3 regions of the Ureibacillus sp. GCM10028918 genome follow, and region 2 is predicted to be linked to each of the others. Evidence: riboswitches for the same ligand, from Rfam matches in the RefSeq annotation. Region 2 holds a riboswitch; each other region holds the start of a gene.

Region 1 (6,111 bases), on a different contig from region 2:
AGAAATTATGGATATGTTTTATTCTCTCCATAAAGAACGTGGCTTAACAACGATCCTAGTTACACATAGCATGGAAGATGCAGCACGTTATGCTGATAAAATCGCGATTATGCATGAAGGACAATGTGTACTAAACGGAACACCACATGAAATATTTTCAGATGCGGATACACTTGAAAAATACCGTTTAGAATTGCCGCATATTGTTCGTTTCCAAGGAAAGATTGAAAAGTTGATGAATAAGTCATTAGCCAAAATTTGTTTAACTGAAGAGGAGCTGGCGGCTGAAGTTGCACATGCCTTAAGAGAGGGGCGTGACGCTAGATGATGGAGAAAATGATATTTGGTCGGTTTATTCCAGGTGATTCATTTGTACATCGATTAGATCCCCGCGCTAAGCTTGTTTTTGTATTTGCGTTTATTTTAGTTGTTTTTTTAGCGAATAATATTGTTACTTACGCTTTTCTATTAGCATTTACATTGCTTGTTATTTTAATGTCCCGTATTCGTCTGTACTTTTTAATCAACGGATTAAAGCCGGTCATGATTCTTTTAGTATTTACGTTCTTGATTCATATTTTATTTACTAGAGAAGGGGACATTCTCTTTGAACTCGGGTTCCTTAAAGTCTATGAGGAAGGTTTAAGACAAGGGATATTTATCTCAATTCGATTCCTGGTGCTTGTGTTCATGACATCTATTTTAACATTAACCACTTCACCTATTTCCATTACGGACGGGATTGAAGTACTACTGAACCCTTTAAAAAAGGTGAAAATGCCTGTTCATGAATTGGCTTTAATGATGTCGATAGCCCTTCGCTTTATTCCAACATTAATGGATGAAACCGATAAAATTATGAAGGCACAAATGGCACGTGGTTCCGATTTAAGTGCGGGGCCATTAAAAGAACGTGTGAAAGCTGTTGTCCCACTCTTGGTTCCGCTATTTGTCAGTGCCTTTAAACGGGCGGAGGATTTAGCAACTGCCATGGAGGTTCGAGGGTATCGTGGGGGAGAAGGACGCACGCGGTATCGTCAGTTAAAATGGGATTGGCGTGATACAGTCAGTTTAGTTGTATTAGTTGTCATGACCGTATTATTAGTGTTCTATCGTAATTAGTAGGACTAGGCGAGGTGAAGTTCAGGTGAGATTAAAAGCAACGATTAGTTATGATGGTACTCTTTTTGCCGGCTATCAGGTACAGCCTGGGGAACGTACTGTTCAGCTTGAAATCGAGAATGTATTAACCAAAATGCATAAAGGGGAAAAGGTCAAAGTTACGGCAAGCGGTCGTACCGATGCCCGTGTCCATGCAACAGGACAGGTTATTCATTTTGATACTTCACTTTCAATACCGGTTGATCGTTATAAAAAAGCATTGAACGTCCAATTGCCCCGAGATATTCGTGTCCTGGCAGTGGAGGAAGCAGCTTCTGATTTTCATGCCAGATACAGCGTATCAGGTAAACGGTATCGGTATATTTGGAATTGCGGGGAGGATCAAAGTCCTTTTCGTAGACATTATACGGTGGAAACGGGTGGAATGAAGCCGAATATTGAAAACATGCAGGCTGCTGCACAGTACATTGTCGGTACACATGATTTTTCCTGCTTCTGTGCGGCCAATACAAGTGTAGTAGATAAAATACGTACTGTTCATTCATTGAACTTCTATTGGCAGGGAGAAGAGCTGCATATGGTCATAGAGGGCAATGGCTTTTTATATAACATGGTACGTATCATCGCTGGTACCTTGTGGGAAGTTGGCATAGGTAAACGCGAGGTACAAGAGTTAGAAGGAATTGTTGCTTCAATGGAACGCGGAAAAGCTGGTAAAACCGCACCGGCACATGGTCTTTACCTGGAAAAAGTGTTCTATTAGAAGCGTGAAACATGCCCAGAAACTGGGGGTACACGCACTGCGATGTGTGTGATAAAATAAATAAGCAACACTACCAGGTGTGTTGCTTTTTTTCTTGACTTATGTGTAAATATATTATAAGATGACATATGGTATTTTCATTACCACCACAAATAAGCCCCGAAACTTATAAGTGTATACTAATGAAAAATAACGGTAATCGAATCGATTAGGAGGATATATAAATGCGTACAACATTCATGGCTAAAGGTCACGAAGTAGATCGTAAATGGTTAGTAGTTGACGCAGAAGGACAAACGCTTGGACGTTTAGCTTCTGAAGTAGCTGCTATCTTACGCGGTAAACATAAACCAACATTCACACCAAACGTTGACACAGGTGACTTTGTTATTGTCATCAACGCTGACAAAATTCATTTAACAGGTAACAAATTAGAAGGTAAAATCTATTACCGTCACACTCAATTCGCTGGTGGTTTAAAACAACGTACAGCTGGCGAAATGAAAGAAAAGTACCCAACACAAATGATCGAATTAGCGGTTAAAGGGATGCTTCCTAAAAACTCTTTAGGACGTAAAATGTTCGGTAAACTTAACGTTTACGCTGGAGCAGAACACCCACATGCAGCACAAAAACCAGAAAGCTATACGCTTCGCGGATAATTAATAAGAGGAGGATACACCCTTGGCACAAGTTCAATATATCGGCACAGGTCGCCGTAAAAGCTCAGTAGCTCGCGTACGTTTAGTACCAGGCGAAGGTAAAATTGTTATCAACAACCGTAGCATCGAAGAGTACTTACCATTCGAAACTTTACACTTAATCATCAACCAACCATTAGAAGCAACTCAAACTAAAGGTAGCTATGATGTATTTGTAAACGTAAACGGTGGTGGATTCACAGGTCAAGCTGGAGCAATCCGTCACGGTATCGCTCGTGCGTTACTAACAGTTGACCCAGATTTCCGTCCAGCACTAAAATCTGCAGGTTTACTAACTCGTGACCCACGTATGAAAGAACGTAAAAAATACGGTCTTAAAGGTGCTCGTCGTGCACCTCAGTTCTCAAAACGTTAATTTTGGCGTTTCAAGACTCTCAAAGCATTTGCTTTGGGGGTCTTTTTTATGTGAAAAGAGGTACTGGTCATATTTTGGTCACTTCTGCCTTCAATAATAAACTTACAAAGCATTTTAGTTAATTTATTAGATGCTTTACTTCTCTTAAAGGCAGTTACTTATATAGTGCTTACTCCAAAAGAATTGGTAGAGACATTCTGGACCGGATTACTTTATTACAGGAAAAGATAGATTTTTTATTTATATAGTGTAATATAGAACATAATTAAATGTTTTGCAGGGGGACACGATTTGTGTTGAGAAGGCTAAAACCTGACCCTTAGAACCTGATCCGTTAATACGGGCGTAGGGAGCAACGTACAAATTATCTGTGTGCTTGTATGCTCTCCTTTTTTCAAGGGGAGCTTTTCTTTTTGCAAAATTACTTTAATTGCGGGGGGACACGTTCGTGTTGAGAAGGTTAAAACCTGACCCTTAGAACCTGACAGTTAAGACTGACGTAGGGAGCAATCAAGGGTGTAGTCTACCTTTTTTGGCCTCTACTTTCATAGTAGGGGTTTTTTGCTCTCCAATAAAAGGGAGGAAAAATACATGTTATTTCGTAGAGAATTTCGAAATGAAGAGCTATTTCCGGAGGTGAAGCGATATGCTAGCGAAAATTAATCAAGCCAAACCACTGGTACACTGTATAACGAACTATGTCGTAGCGAATTTTACAGCCAATGGGTTACTGGCGATCGGTGCTTCCCCGGTAATGGCAGATGAGGTAGAAGAGGTAGCTGATATGGTTTCAATAGCGGGTGCATTGCTATTAAATATTGGCACGGTGAATACCCGTACCGAAAAGGCAATGCTTGTTGCTGGGAGAAAGGCAAATGAGTGCGGCGTGCCGGTCGTATTAGATCCTGTAGGAGTTGGCGCAACACCTTACCGTAAAAGTGCTGTCATGCAACTACTTGAACAAGTAAGTATTGATGTGCTGCGTTGTAATGAAGGCGAGCTTGCTTCAATCTATGGCGTCACGTGGGAGTCTCGTGGAGTCGATAGTGGCACTGGTGACATGGACACAATATCTGTCGCAAAAGAGCTTGCAAGGAAATATCAATGCATCGTCGTGGTAACAGGGGAAACTGACCTTGTGACAGATGGACAAGAAATCATACAAATCCGCGGAGGGAATATCTATGCAACCCGTATAACTGGCACAGGTTGTCTATTGAGCGCGATTTGTGCAGCTGTTTTGGCAAGTAGTGAGCATCCGATGCAGGATTTAGCTTCTACATTAAAACAATATAAAGACGCAAGTGAACAAAGCGGAGAAGAATTAGGAGCATTTCAGATTAATTTTATAAATGCATTACAAAGAATGGCGGAGGGATCTAAATGATTGCCTTAACAATAGCAGGTTCAGATTCTGGTGGGGGCGCAGGAATTCAGGCAGATATCAAAACCTTTCAGGAGCTAGGGGTATTTGGTACAACAGCAATCTCGTCTCTTACCGCACAAAATACACTTGGGGTGCATGGTATTTTTGAAGTAACCCCTGAATTTTTGAAACAACAAATTGAGGCTGTACTGTCCGATTTTAATGTACAAGCGATTAAAACAGGTATGCTTTTTTCGGCAGAACTCATTGAGGTGATAGCAGAATTCATGAAAATGCAAAACATCCCTCTTGTTGTTGATCCTGTCATGATTGCTAAAGGCGGCGAAAGTTTATTAAAGGAAGAGGCGGTTACAGCATTAAAAACAGAGCTTCTTCCACTAACAACAATTTGTACGCCGAACATCCCTGAAGCAGAGGTTCTTACGGGAATGACCATTAACAATGAAAGTGATATCGAACAAGCGGCTAAAAAAATCTTGGCATTCGGTGTACAGTATGTCGTGATGAAGGGTGGACACTTACACGGAGAATTTTCTATAGACACGGTTTATTGGGAAGGCGGCTATTTCATTATGAAAACCCCACGTGTGCAAACAAAGGATACACATGGTACGGGGTGTACATTTTCTGCAGCCATTACGGCGCATTTAGCAAAAGGATTATCAATAGAAGAGGCCATTATCGAGGCAAAGAGATTCATCCAGTTGGCTATTTCAACCCCGTTATCGATTGGGAATGGCCATGGCCCGACAAATCATTTTGCATATAAACGTGCAGGCGGGAAATGTGAGGTAACTGTCCATGAAGCGTAATGACTTGAATGTGTATTTTATTATGGGGACGGCAAATAGCAAGCAACCCTTAGAAATTCTTGAAAAAGCATTACAGGCAGGGATTACTTGTTTCCAGTTTCGTGAAAAAGGAGAAGGGCGTTTAAGCGGTAAATCCTATGAGTCATTTGCTCGGGCCTGTCAAAAACTTTGCAGGACTTACAATGTGCCATTTATTGTGAATGATGACGTTGAACTGGCATTAAAGTTAGATGCTGATGGGATACACGTTGGGCAGGATGATGAAGGCATTACCGAATTTAGAGAACGTGCGAAAAATAAAATCATTGGTGTTTCGGTCCATGATGAACAAGAGATGGCCCTTGCTGTACAAAGTGGGGCAGACTATGTTGGCATCGGTCCCATTTATCCCACGAAGTCCAAAAGTGATGCGAAACCACCTGCAGGGCTAAACTTTTTACGAAAAGCAAGAAGCCAGTATCCCGATTTTCCGATTGTAGGGATTGGTGGAATTAATGAAATGAATGCGGCGGAAGTTCGCTCTGCGGGTGCAGATGGAGTAGCTGTCATTTCCGTCATTTGTGAAAGTCCAAATATAGAAAAAACACTTCAGGAACTAAGTGGGGAGAAATAATTATGGAATTACATGAACAAACGGTGTTAATTACTGGGGCCAGCCGAGGAGTTGGAGAAGAGCTTGCGCGGGCATTTGTAAATGAAGGGGCAAATGTCGTTATTAACTATTATAAGAGTCGGGACAAGGCTGAACATCTAGTCAATGAGTTAGGTGATAAGGTAATCGCTTTGCAAGCAGATATACGTAATCGTCAAGAAGTAATGCAATTGGTCGAGACAGCGAAACAATATTTTAATACACCCATCACCACGGTTGTAAATAACGCATTGATTGACTTTGAGTTTAATCCACTTACGCAAAAAAACGCATTTGAATTGAGTTGGACTGATTATAA
Region 2 (6,111 bases):
AACGGTAAATTAAAGGCTTTAGCAATACGAAATGCCAGTTCCAAAGATGGAGAGTAATTTCCCTTTTCGAGAGACACGATTGTTTGTCTTGTTACACCCACCTTGTCAGCCAATTGCTGTTGAGTCATTTCGTCATGGTTGAATCGTAGTTTTCGTATGTGATTGCCAACAAGACTTTTTCCCATCTTACACTCCTCTCCTATAGTGATATAGCCTTGTAGCAGATCCGGTCACATCCGATATGAAACCTGAGAAGATTAGGATAATAAACATCACCTGCAAAGGCTGGTAGATAATAAGTGAACTCATGGCAAGAATAAAGCCGATGATAAATACAAAAAATGAATTCCGGAACGCTTTCAAGTCAATTAACTTATCCAGTTCATCTGCAAATTTTGGTTCCCTTTCTTTTGTTGTCATTCTAAAGACAATATTAAAAATAATACTGATAATGATATGTGCCACTATTGAAAACACAGCTAGAATTAGCACGAAAGAACCCCAGTAACGAAAGCTCTCCATCGACTCCACACCTTCTCCAGGATAACGCGGGTACATATACAAGCAATAGGTTACAAAAATAAATATGGCACTGATCAACGATACGATGCTCTTCTTTTCTTGATAGGTCATATCTTCACCCCCTGTTTATTATTTTTTACATAAAGTAAAGTTTGTTATACATAATGTATGTTGAACTACACAAAAAGTTAACTACATGTTACATTAATTTTTCAAAAGACTCTTCTTTTGCTATTTGTTCGACAAAAAAAGGAGTTGCCTCATATATAGTTTGAGACAACGCCTTTTTTGTTGAACTATTAAACTTTCTTTAATTCGAAAGCTTTTTCCCTAAAATAACTAGATCTCTTTTTACTCCGTCCAAAGTTGCCACTTCCGGGAAGTGAGCCCATTTTTCAAAACCGAACTTTTCAAATAAACGAAGACTTGGCTCGTTGTGACCAAAGATAAATCCTAATAAAGTATCCACATCACAGCTTGGTGCCGTTTCAATGACTTTCGATAACACTGTCTTTCCAAGACCATTTCCTCTGAAATTTTCATCCAAGTAAATGCTGACTTCTGCCGTTGCTTGATAGGCAGGTCTTCCATAAAAGTCTTGAAGGCTTACCCATCCGCAGATTTCACCACTTGTTTCCACTACCCAAAGAGGTCTTTTGGAAGGGTTATGCTCATGGAACCATTTTAATCGATCTTCTACCGTAACCGGTTCAGTGTCTGCCGTAACCATTCTGCCTGCGATCGTTGAATTATAAATCTCTACAATTTTCGGTAAATCTTCTAGTGTCGCATCGCGAAATGTAATCTCTAGTGCCATAAAAACACCTCATAATTATTATAATTTTAAATCCATGTTAATTCTATTTACACCGAAATACAATAAAATCTTTGGGAAGATACGCAAAAATAAAAAGCGCCCCTACATTTGTAGAAACACTTATTTTACCATTCTTTTAAAAATGCCAAGATATACAAGGGCAAAACCGATGACTTCAAGCAAGATAAAGCTATATATCATAACAGTAAATCCTACAAACCCGTCTTCTTCATCCATTCCAAATAAAATCCCGGCAATCCAAGCTACTAAAGGGGCAATAGCAACAATTGTCGCCACTCCCCAAGTTACAAGCTTCTTTTTCCTTGCCTTGTTACGGCTAGTAAAAAATGCCAAACCGAAGGCAAGTACTAAGATAGTGATAGCAATTGGCAAATGTTTTTCTCCCCTAATTCTAATACTATTTTGGTTGTAGATTCTCTAATTCCGATTATAACAAAACTCACATCTTCCTGTAACCAAGTGAACACTTGAAATTCTATCATTTGTACGAAGATGGATATCCACGACTCTATTTATCTAAAATGTATTTCAAAATAATATTGAACTTTTCTCATAGTTCTGTCTAAAATAGGAAATATAAGTTCATATCAAGAAGAATGTAGGGGTGCTGGTTTAGCCAGCTGAGACTGTATCCGTTAGATACTGACCCTTTGAACCTGATTTGGTTAATACCAGCGTAGGGAACATTGGCTTCAATCTGAGTTTCTTTCATATTGAAATGAATGTTATTTACGTCTGGGATTATTTCTATCCCAGACGTTTTTTATTTCTTCTTTTTATGGATTAATTCAAATGTATTGGAGGATTCCCATGAAAAGATTTTACATCTTTGTGATGATTGCAGTATTCGCGCTTGTTGGCTGCCAATCGAACGTAGCACAAACAAACTCAACATCAAACGAGCAAACTAACGAAACAAATGAATTAGAGAAAGTAAGCGTGGTGTTGGATTGGACACCTAACACGAATCACACAGGGTTATATGTTGCAAAAGAAAATGGCTATTTCGAAGAGCAAGGCTTGGACGTTGAAATTATACAACCAGGTGATGCGGGTGCCGATCAGCTTGTGGCTTCAGGTAATGCAGAGTTTGGTGTAAGCTACCAAGAATCAATTACTCTAGCACGTACACAGGATGTACCGATTGTTTCGATTGCAGCGGTGATTCAGCACAACACATCAGGGTTTGCCTCACCAGCAGCCAAAAAGATTGCTTCTCCAAAAGATTTCGAGGGACAAGTATATGGAGGTTGGGGCTCCCCTATTGAACAGGCTGTGTTAGAAACTTTAATGAACACAGAAAATGCTGATATCAATAAGCTTGATATCGTAAATGCCGGTGATGCCGACTTTTTCACAATGACCAATCAAGGAATAGACTTTGCGTGGATTTATTACGCATGGACAGGAATTGAAGCTGAACTTCGTGGCGAAGACATCAATATGGTCTACTTAACGGACTATAGTGAAAAACTAGATTACTATACTCCGGTTCTTGCAACAAATGAAAAAATGATTGAAGAAAAGCCAGAAACAGTGAAAGCCTTTGTAGCAGCAGCGTCTCAAGGCTATCAATTTGCAATTGAAAAACCAGAGGAAGCAGCGGCTATCCTTTCTAAAGCAGCTCCCGAACTGGATACCGAGCTTGTGCTGGAAAGCCAAAAATGGCTGGCAGATAAATATCAGGACGATGCTCCGCGCTTTGGAGAACAGAAATTAGAGGTTTGGCAAAACTATGCCGAGTGGATGAAAGAAAACGGTGTATTAGAAGGCGACTTTGACCCAGAAGCAGCATTTACAAATGAATTTTTACCGAAAGAAGGAGAATAAAAATGGCCAATTCATTGATTAGTGTACAAATTATCCCAAAAACAAAAGAATTTGCAGATGTAATCCCTTTGGTAGATGCAGCAATTGCTGTCATTGAGGAGTCCGGTGTGAAATACAAGGTTCAGCCATTGGAAACTACGATGGAGGGCGAACTTTCCACACTTTTATCCATCATCGAAAAAATGAATAAAAAGATGATTGAACTAGGTAGCATTAATGTGATTACGCAGGTGAAAATTCTATATCAACCAAGCGGAACATCCATGGAAGCCCTCACGGAGAAATATCATTAATGAAAAAAATGCGGATGCGTGGAGGAAGGTCTCTTTTCTTCCTTCTCTTTTTATTTATCCTATGGGAGCTACTCATTCGACTGACGGATACACCAAAATGGCTATTGCCCGCTCCAAGCGACGTTTTGAAAGAGGCGTCAATTGGCTTTGGCGACTTCTATGGTCATCTAATTTCTACCATTAGTTTATCGATTGTTGGACTTATTATAGGCAGTAGTGTCGGACTTCTGATTTCCATCATTCTTCACCGATTGCCAAAAGTAAATGAAGTCCTTTATCCACTTTTAATCTTATCGCAAAATATCCCAACGATTGTGTTAGCGCCTTTATTAATTATATGGTTTGGTTTCGGGCTGCTGCCCAAGCTCATTATCATTAGCCTAGTTTGCTTTTTCCCGATTGTTGTAGCCAGCATGGATGGGTTTAGGCAAACAGCTCCTGAGTTAAAACATTATATGAAAATGATTGGTGCTACCAATAAACAAATCTTTTGGAAGCTAGAGCTGCCCCATGCCCTTCCCTCCATTTTTTCCGGTTTAAAAATCTCAGCTACCTACAGTGTGATGGGCGCTGTCATTTCCGAGTGGCTTGGTGCCAAAAAAGGCATTGGTGTCTATATGACGCTAGCACAATCTTCTTTTCGCATTGATCGCGTATTCGTAGCGATTGGCTTTATCATGTTATTAAGCGTTTGTTTGTTCGGGTTAATCCGGCTTGTGGAAAAACTATTGATTAAAGGTCGAAATGAGGGAATGAGATGAGTTTAACAATTACTGAATTAAATAAAGCTTTTGGACAGCTTCCAGTACTGGATAAATTGAATCTAAAAGTGAATAGACATGAGTTCGTTGCAATCCTTGGACCCTCTGGCAGCGGGAAAAGTACCCTTCTTCAACTTGTCGGCGGCCTTCTTGCACCAGACAACGGAAGTATTCAGTTAAACGGAGAAACGATTAATGGAAAGAAAGGCTTGATTAGCTACATGCCTCAAAACCCGTCCTTACTTCCATGGCGTACTGTGTTAGAAAACGTTGTTCTTGCAGCAGAACTAAAAAGAAAACCCGATTATGAACAAGCAAGACGTTTGCTTGAAAAAGCCGGTTTAACAGAATTCGAAGAATCGTATCCCAATGAATTATCAGGAGGGATGAAGCAGCGAGTCGCATTTATTCGTGCGTTACTTAGCAATGAAAGCCTTCTCTGTTTAGATGAGCCCTTTTCAGCTTTGGATGAATTTACGCGAATCAAGATGCAAAAATGGCTTCTTTCCATTTGGGAAGAAGACCGCAAATCTATATTGTTTATTACCCATAGCATAGAAGAAGCATTATTTTTAGCAGACCGAATCTATATCTTATCGAAAAGACCAGCATATATAAAAGCAGAAATCACCGTCCCCTTTTCACGACCAAGAGACGAGCTTTTATTTGAAACGAATGAATTTTTCCAACTAAAGCAACAAATCTTCCAATACATGAAGGAGGAAATAGCAGAATGATGATTGATGCCCATATCCATCTCGACCATTATGATGAGGACGATCGAAAAGAAATTTTAGCCAAGCTTGCAGAGCATGGTGTTGAAGCATTGGTGGCTGTATCCTTTGACTTGCCTTCTTGTATCAAGAATCGCAGCTCTTCTCTTGAGGATAACCGTATACATGCAGCTTATGGTTTTCACCCTGAACAGGATATACCTTCAATTGAAGAAATGGATCAGCTATTTTCATGGATGAAAGAGCATATAGACGAAATGGTGGCAGTTGGTGAAGTCGGGTTACCTTACTATAAGAAATTAGAAAGTCTGGTACCCTTGGACTACGAACCTTACATTCAGTTGCTAGACCGATTTGTCGCATTTGCTGCTTCTTCACAGAAACCCATTGTTCTTCATGCAGTCTACGATGATGCACAAATTGCATGTGAATTACTAGAAAAGCATGGCGTGACAAAAGCTCATTTTCACTGGTTTAAGGGCGATGATATCGTTGTTAAAAGGATGGTAAAAAATGGATACTTTATATCCATTACACCGGATTGTTTATATGAGGATGAAATTCAGCAGCTCATTCGCAAGTACCCTATTGAACAAATGATGATCGAAACGGATGGGCCATGGCCGTTTGAAGGACCATATACAAATCAACGGACCGAACCAAAAATGATGGTTCAGTCCATAGAAAAAATAGCAGAACTCCAAGCTCGCACTATTGAGGAAACCGCAAAAATTTTATATGAAAATACTAAGAAGTTTTATGGGATTTAATTACCTGAGAATGTCTCAATAGAAAATTATGCTTTTGAGACATTCTTTTTTATATAAGCCTATTGAGAAGCAGGGATTACTGGATAAAGGATTTATCTAACAACCCATGGTGTATGGAATTAGTTTATCGGAACATAACAGTCCTGCCGTGCGTTGATTTGTTGGAAGTGATTTAGGACTATATCTAGTTCTTGACTGCATTTGACGGTATCTGGATGAGTTAAACCTTTTGATAGGCCGATATCAATCATTCGGTTCTGTAGAGTTGCAATTGCATCTTCCAAATCTAATAAAGTAATAGCTATTTTTGCCACAACATATTCCCTCCAACTTTCTTAGTATTTTAATAGATTCATAATTGTT
Region 3 (6,111 bases), on a different contig from region 2:
CCTTCCTTAAGGTAATTCAAATGGTATTATACCATTAACTGGATGATTTGAATTTATAAGAAATAAAATTTTCTGCATAGTATATTCCTCTATGTTAGGAAATTAATTATTAATAATTATATAAAAAGGATAAAAAGTTGCCCCCAACAACGCTAATTTAATTGCTTTGGCATTTAATTTGGCATTTAGCAAATATAAAAAAGTGCCTTGAATTCTTATAAATGCTGTTATTTTAATGTTTATAAGAGAAGGCGGTTCGACTCCCGCCGTCTCCATATACGAAAATATATAGTTTTATAAAATGCCAAGAACCTTAATATCGGAGGTTTTGGCGTTTTTCTTTTGTTATCTAAACTCAATTAAGCAAAAAAAGAATGTCACTTTGGTGATGTCTCCCTTTTTTATTGCCAATTAGTTTAAAAGGGAGGCTTTTTTATTAATAATTCCGAGAAAGTGATAATACATCAATTAACAACTAAAATAACAGCAAGATAACAATAAATTAGAACACAAAAACGCTTGGGGAAGTTCAAAAATACCCAAGCGTTTTACCTCTATTGTGTTGTTTGTTGCTCTTTATTTTTGAAATTCAAATTACTGTAAATTAAAGAAAACATGTCCGCCCAACATTTCTTCATAGCGAAGTTGTGCTTTTTCTCCTGTTTTCACTAAATTAGCAATGTAACCTTCTTTTTCGTTACCTACGTACATTTCAAAGCTGAAATCTGGTTCAGCTGTCGCATAAACATCACCACTATAAATATCTCCGGACTCACTTACCATTTCAAAATTCATAGTTCCGTCGATAAAAAAGGATAAATCTGCTGTTTCAGACTCAACAAATTTCACTTTTGTATATGCTAATACCCATTCATATCCTTCGGGAGCAGCTTCATTGAATTGGTTCATAGACAATAATTTTTGGTAGGCTTCATCACCGCCAATAACCTCTGTTACCGTTAAATCAAATTTGATTGCGTAGCGATTACCTTGGTTGGCATATAACTCGTCATCTACTGTAGTAGTTTTGGAAAGGTACAGGATTTGTTCTAGAACCAAGTTTAGATTCAGTCTCTTTTTTTTCTTCTTTAGGGAGAGCCGCAGCTTCTTTTTGTACATCTTCACTTTGTTGACTTTCTTCCTTCACTTCTACATCTTTTGTATCTTGCCCACATGCTGCAAGAAAAGCCGTCGTTAATAATCCTAAGATTACTAGTTTGAAACTTGTTTTCATTTTTTTCTTTCTCCTTTTAATTAAAAAGCTATTCTATTGAAAAATAAATTAACATGATATAAAAGAAACGAGTGTCTTACTCTGTTGTTTCTTCTGTTTCTTCCATTTCCTCAAACGCATCAGGATAAATGACTTTATGGCCCCCATTACCGTCAGTTCCACCTGGATGCGCTTCAGCTATTTCTCGGGTAGTCATAATGAATAATAAAATTGCAGCAAGCAGCGTTTTGCTATTTTCCTCATATTGTTCCTCCGCTTTCATATTATTTCTATCCTATCCACCTTTTTATCTACGTTTGAAATAGATAATTTAGAAGTTGCGAAATATAGAAATAATATAGGCTGAATTGCTAAAATTTACAGTATTTTTATTTTAAGATAACTAAACAAAGATAGAAAGAAACTACCCCTCGAAACTCTTAGGCCAGTTAAAGAAAGAAAACTGTACCAAAGTATTGTTTGAAAATGCATAATATTTTGAGGAGGGGATTAATTCAAAATATACCTTTACAAACATAAATTCCTTTGTTATGGTCTAAATAGAAAACTGCATACCGAGATAAGCACTAGGGGAGCTATGTAAATGGCTGAGAAGAACTGTTTTGTTCTGACTCTTTGCACCCGATCTGGATAATACCAGCGTGGGGAAGTGCGGTTAGATCATTTTCATTCATGTCTATAAACTCTAACTGCATTCCTCTGGGATGCAGTTTTTTGTTGTCTTTGAGCAATAACCAAGAGATCAATAGATTAGGAGGAAGTAAAATGACAAATCAAAGTTGTGGAGCAAGTAAAATTGCGGGCGCTAGTTTTTCCTTGCACCCAATGAGTGATGATTTTATCGACATCATCACAAGTGCACTTAAGGAAGTAGATACAACGAAGGTATGGATGAAGACAGATGATGTTACAACAACTGTTCGTGGGAAGGTGGTGCATGTCTTTGATGTCACAAGTGCCATTTTTCTAAATGCTGCGAAGTCAGGAAAGCATATTGCTTTTCAAGCTACCTATTCACTTGGCTGTCCAGGAGATTCAGAAGGTGATGTATATTTAGCCAAAGATGATCAACCTGCCAATGCTCTCGTGTGTGAGCAAATAAATCAACACATAGCAGCAAAGTTCTCTCTATACCCGTTAGGAAATGGTTCATATATGGACGTCATCTATCAACAAATAGAAGCAATAAAGGAATATGCGTCTGTGACACCAGCACATTATTCTACACGCCTAGATGGAGATGCTTCGAAAATTTGTAAAGGACTTCAAACAGTATTCGAGGAAGTTGTAAATGCTGGCTCAAGCCACACTGTCATGACGGTGAGCTTCTCGGCAAATAGTCCATCGCACCGAGGTACCAAACATGAATAATTGGCGTTTTAAAGAAATAGTGGTGCTTTCTGCATTGTCCGTTGTCTTCGCAGTTGTTTATTTGGCATTCCTGCCTGTAGGTAAGTTGCTCGTTGGTTTCTTTGGTCCAATTGGCTATGATTTAATTTTTGGTATTTGGTTTATCGTTTCAATCATTGCTGCTTATATTATCAGGAAACCAGGAGCTGCTTTCTTATCTGAAACGATTGCAGCTATGATTGAGGTGTTGATTGGGAATGCGGTTGGTCCTATGTTAATCATCGCTGGTATGATTCAAGGGATTGGGGCAGAAGCAGTCTTTGCAGCAACAAGATATAGAAACTATTCCACAGGGGTTCTTATGCTAGCGGGAGTTGGATCTGCTGTAACAAGCTTTATCTACGGATATTTTATGGGTGGTTTTGCAGCTCTCGAAACAGGGTATGTAATCGCCATGTTTGTTGCACGCGTTATAAGTGGCGCTTTAATTGCGGGTCTTCTTGGAAAGATTATTAGCGACGGACTTGCAAAAACGGGTGTGCTTTCAAGCTACGCACTCGGTAAAGAGATTCGGAAGAGGGAAGTTACATGATAGCCCTTGTTGAGGTTCAAAATCTCTCGCTACAGTTTGAATTCACAGAAAGAGATATTTTGTCTGATATTTCTTTTTCGTTAGAGCAAGGTGAGAGCATTCTAGTTCTTGGACCAAGTGGATGCGGAAAAAGTACGCTCACGCTTTGCCTTAATGGACTTTACCCTCGTGAGTTGGACGGGGCTATATCAGGAGAAATCCTGATTAATGGGAAACTAACAACTTCCTACAAACCTGGTGAGCTAAGCCGTCATGTAGGAGTTGTCTTCCAAGACCCAGAAACACAATTTTGTATGTTGTCTGTGGAAGATGAGATTGCATTTGGTTTGGAGAACATATCTGTACCACGGGAAGAGATAGAAAAGCGAATTGACTATGCTTTACACCTAGTGAATATGGAAAATTTTAAACAATCCACCATTTCAACTTTATCGGGAGGTCAGAAACAAAAACTTGCCATAGCATGTATTCTTGCAATGAAGCCGAGTCTGCTTATTTTAGATGAACCTACTGCCAATCTCGATCCAATCGCAAGAATGGATTTAATTCATACAATTAAGCAGTTGAAAAATGAAATTGGATTTTCGTTGATTATTATCGAGCACCAGCTAGATCAGTGGACCGAATTGGCCGATCGATGCCTATTGTTAAATAAGAAGGGTTCGGTTTTTTACGATGGATCATTGCGACAGGCGATTCGTTCACATCAAAAGGAGATTGAAGAAGAGGGAATCTGGCTTCCCAAAATAGCCCAGCAGGTTCTGCCGTATGTAGGTCCTGATTCCCGTGTTATTCCCTTAACGTTAGAAGAGTTCGCACGTGAAGCTCATCTTTGGTCTAACACTCAATGGGAGCGAAACGTCGAAAAAATTGAACGAGAAACTCAAGACGTATTCTTAGAATGTAATGATGTTTCTTTTACTGTCAACGACCAAGCTATCCTGAAAAATATATCCATAACCATTCAGGAACAGGAATTTGTTGCGATTGTTGGGGCGAATGGCAGTGGGAAAACCACTCTGTCAAGGATTCTTTCAGGCCTTCAAAGACCTACAAATGGGACTGTCTTGCTGCATGGTAAAGCGTTCCACAATTGGAGCGAAAAGGAGGTTCGAAAGGAAATCGGTTACGTCTTTCAAAATCCTGAACATCAATTTATTACGAATTCAGTTTACGATGAAATCGCCTTTAGTCTTCAAATGAAGGGTGTAGATGAAATAGAAATACAGCAGCGTGTGGGTCGAATACTTAAACATTTCGGATTAACCGCCTATTCAAAAGAGCATCCTTATACACTCAGTCAAGGGCAAAAGAGAAGGTTAAGTATTGGCACCATGATTGTAGATGAACAAAAAATGCTTATTTTAGATGAACCAACTTTCGGACAAGATGCGACGACAAACAATGAAATGATGCTTATGTTAGATGAGCGGTATCAAACAGGAAGCGGAATTGTGATGATTACCCATGACATGGAGCTCGTTCAAACTTACGCAGACCGAATAATCGTGTTGTATAAAGGAATGGTTGTGGCAGATTGTACACCTAATGAACTTTGGCAACAACCTATTGAAGTGCTGCGTGAGTGGGGAATCGACCTACCGATTCAAGTGAAAATGCAACGACTTTGCGAAAAGGAAGATCATGATTATGTTCTTACATCAACTTAATCCGACGATGAAAGCTCTAACAATAGTAATTTTAGTAGTACTGCTAGCGTTGGTGTTCGATCCGGTTACCCCTACTATTCTACTTTTAAGTACGCTATTACTAATGTTTGTTGGTGCAAAAGTGAATTTAAAAAAATATTTTCTTTATTTTCTGCCTTTTATCCTGTTTTCATTTGGCATGTTCTGGACAACGTTGATTTTTGGGAAACAACCGGATAGCCCAGATCAAGTGATAACGATTTTGATTTTTGAATTTCCGCGTGAAACATTTATTGTGGCACTAGCATTGGCTGTGCGCGTTTTAAGTGTTGCTGCCTTATCATTACTCTTTATTTTTACGACAAATATTGTACATTTTATTTTAAGTTTGATACAGCAACTTAAATTGTCGCCAAGAATTGCATATGGGGTACTAGCTGGGTATAGGTTTCTGCCCATGATGAAAGACGAATTGAAAATAATCCGAGAAGCACACCGAATTCGAGGAGTACATCAGGCAACTACCATCAGAGGGAAATGGAGTCAGTATAAGCGTTATGCTATTCCTCTTCTTGCAAGTGCCATACGAAAAGCTGAAAGAACCGCCACTGCGATGGAATCAAAAGGCTTTACAGGTGAAAGGAATCGAACCTTTCTACGACAATTTACAATCACAAAGGAAGATTGGCTATTCCTCGTGCTTATGCTTACTCTTTACGCAGTAGCAGTGTATACGTCTTCCTCACTTGGTTTTCTGAAGCTATATAATGGTGAACTATAATATTAGATAATTTATTTACAAAAATTCTACACAAAGACTTTCTTCCCCATTAATGAACTGCCCCGTAAATGTTAGATGCAAACTAACATTTACGGGGTGTTTTTATGAGCATTTAGAAAGCTAAATGAGTTGTTGGTTTGAATAAGTTTAATTAAAATATCTCCGTAAGTAATTTTAGTAAACCTTATTAATTCCTTTGTAAGAGAATTTTTTAATGGTCAAAAACGTCTGATAAACGTTGATATTATAGGGTCTAAGGATTTAAAAAAAACAACACCCGCCGTCTCCATAGTACGAAATCATAGGATTTCAAACAGTGTTAAAACCCTTGAAAATCAAGGGTTTTTTATTTTGTCTATATCATGCAATATCATTGAATATCAATCAATGGTATTTTTTTTGGCATTTCTTATTCAGTGTCATCTTCAAGTTTATCTAGGTAATCAGTGAATTTTTGAATTGTATTTTCCTTAGCCTTTTTAGTGACTTGAGTGTAAATATTCAT

What was found. Region 2 has a riboswitch for thiamine pyrophosphate ahead of ACFQU5_RS11055 (ABC transporter substrate-binding protein). Riboswitches for the same ligand answer to the same signal wherever they lie in the genome.
Region 1: linked by a shared signal. The riboswitch ahead of thiM (hydroxyethylthiazole kinase) and the one ahead of ACFQU5_RS11055 (ABC transporter substrate-binding protein) in region 2 are both predicted to bind thiamine pyrophosphate.
Region 3: linked by a shared signal. The riboswitch ahead of ACFQU5_RS19775 (YkoF family thiamine/hydroxymethylpyrimidine-binding protein) and the one ahead of ACFQU5_RS11055 (ABC transporter substrate-binding protein) in region 2 are both predicted to bind thiamine pyrophosphate.

What each region holds. Positions count from the first base shown of each region.
Region 1 covers NZ_JBHTFK010000037.1:54,592-60,702, forward strand. Annotated here, with positions in the region: gene ACFQU5_RS17580 (energy-coupling factor ABC transporter ATP-binding protein) at 1-328, shown strand, start outside; gene ACFQU5_RS17585 (energy-coupling factor transporter transmembrane component T family protein) at 325-1,122, shown strand; gene truA (tRNA pseudouridine(38-40) synthase TruA) at 1,148-1,885, shown strand; gene rplM (50S ribosomal protein L13) at 2,110-2,547, shown strand; gene rpsI (30S ribosomal protein S9) at 2,570-2,962, shown strand; TPP riboswitch at 3,231-3,331, shown strand; TPP riboswitch at 3,387-3,485, shown strand; gene thiM (hydroxyethylthiazole kinase) at 3,609-4,349, shown strand; gene thiD (bifunctional hydroxymethylpyrimidine kinase/phosphomethylpyrimidine kinase) at 4,346-5,161, shown strand; gene thiE (thiamine phosphate synthase) at 5,151-5,774, shown strand; gene ACFQU5_RS17620 (3-oxoacyl-ACP reductase) at 5,777-6,111, shown strand, end outside.
Region 2 covers NZ_JBHTFK010000007.1:356,837-362,947, reverse strand. Annotated here, with positions in the region: gene ACFQU5_RS11075 (helix-turn-helix transcriptional regulator) at 1-185, opposite strand, end outside; gene ACFQU5_RS11070 (hypothetical protein) at 187-633, opposite strand; gene ACFQU5_RS11065 (GNAT family N-acetyltransferase) at 833-1,339, opposite strand; gene ACFQU5_RS11060 (hypothetical protein) at 1,460-1,732, opposite strand; TPP riboswitch at 1,951-2,060, shown strand; gene ACFQU5_RS11055 (ABC transporter substrate-binding protein) at 2,171-3,190, shown strand; gene ACFQU5_RS11050 (thiamine-binding protein) at 3,193-3,483, shown strand; gene ACFQU5_RS11045 (ABC transporter permease) at 3,483-4,244, shown strand; gene ACFQU5_RS11040 (ABC transporter ATP-binding protein) at 4,241-4,981, shown strand; gene ACFQU5_RS11035 (TatD family hydrolase) at 4,978-5,748, shown strand; gene ACFQU5_RS11030 (Spo0E family sporulation regulatory protein-aspartic acid phosphatase) at 5,868-6,062, opposite strand.
Region 3 covers NZ_JBHTFK010000041.1:107,928-114,038, reverse strand. Annotated here, with positions in the region: gene ACFQU5_RS19790 (hypothetical protein) at 595-1,059, opposite strand; gene ACFQU5_RS19785 (hypothetical protein) at 1,010-1,234, opposite strand; gene ACFQU5_RS19780 (hypothetical protein) at 1,311-1,496, opposite strand; TPP riboswitch at 1,793-1,899, shown strand; gene ACFQU5_RS19775 (YkoF family thiamine/hydroxymethylpyrimidine-binding protein) at 2,000-2,605, shown strand; gene ACFQU5_RS19770 (ECF transporter S component) at 2,598-3,176, shown strand; gene ACFQU5_RS19765 (ABC transporter ATP-binding protein) at 3,173-4,846, shown strand; gene ACFQU5_RS19760 (energy-coupling factor transporter transmembrane component T family protein) at 4,827-5,606, shown strand.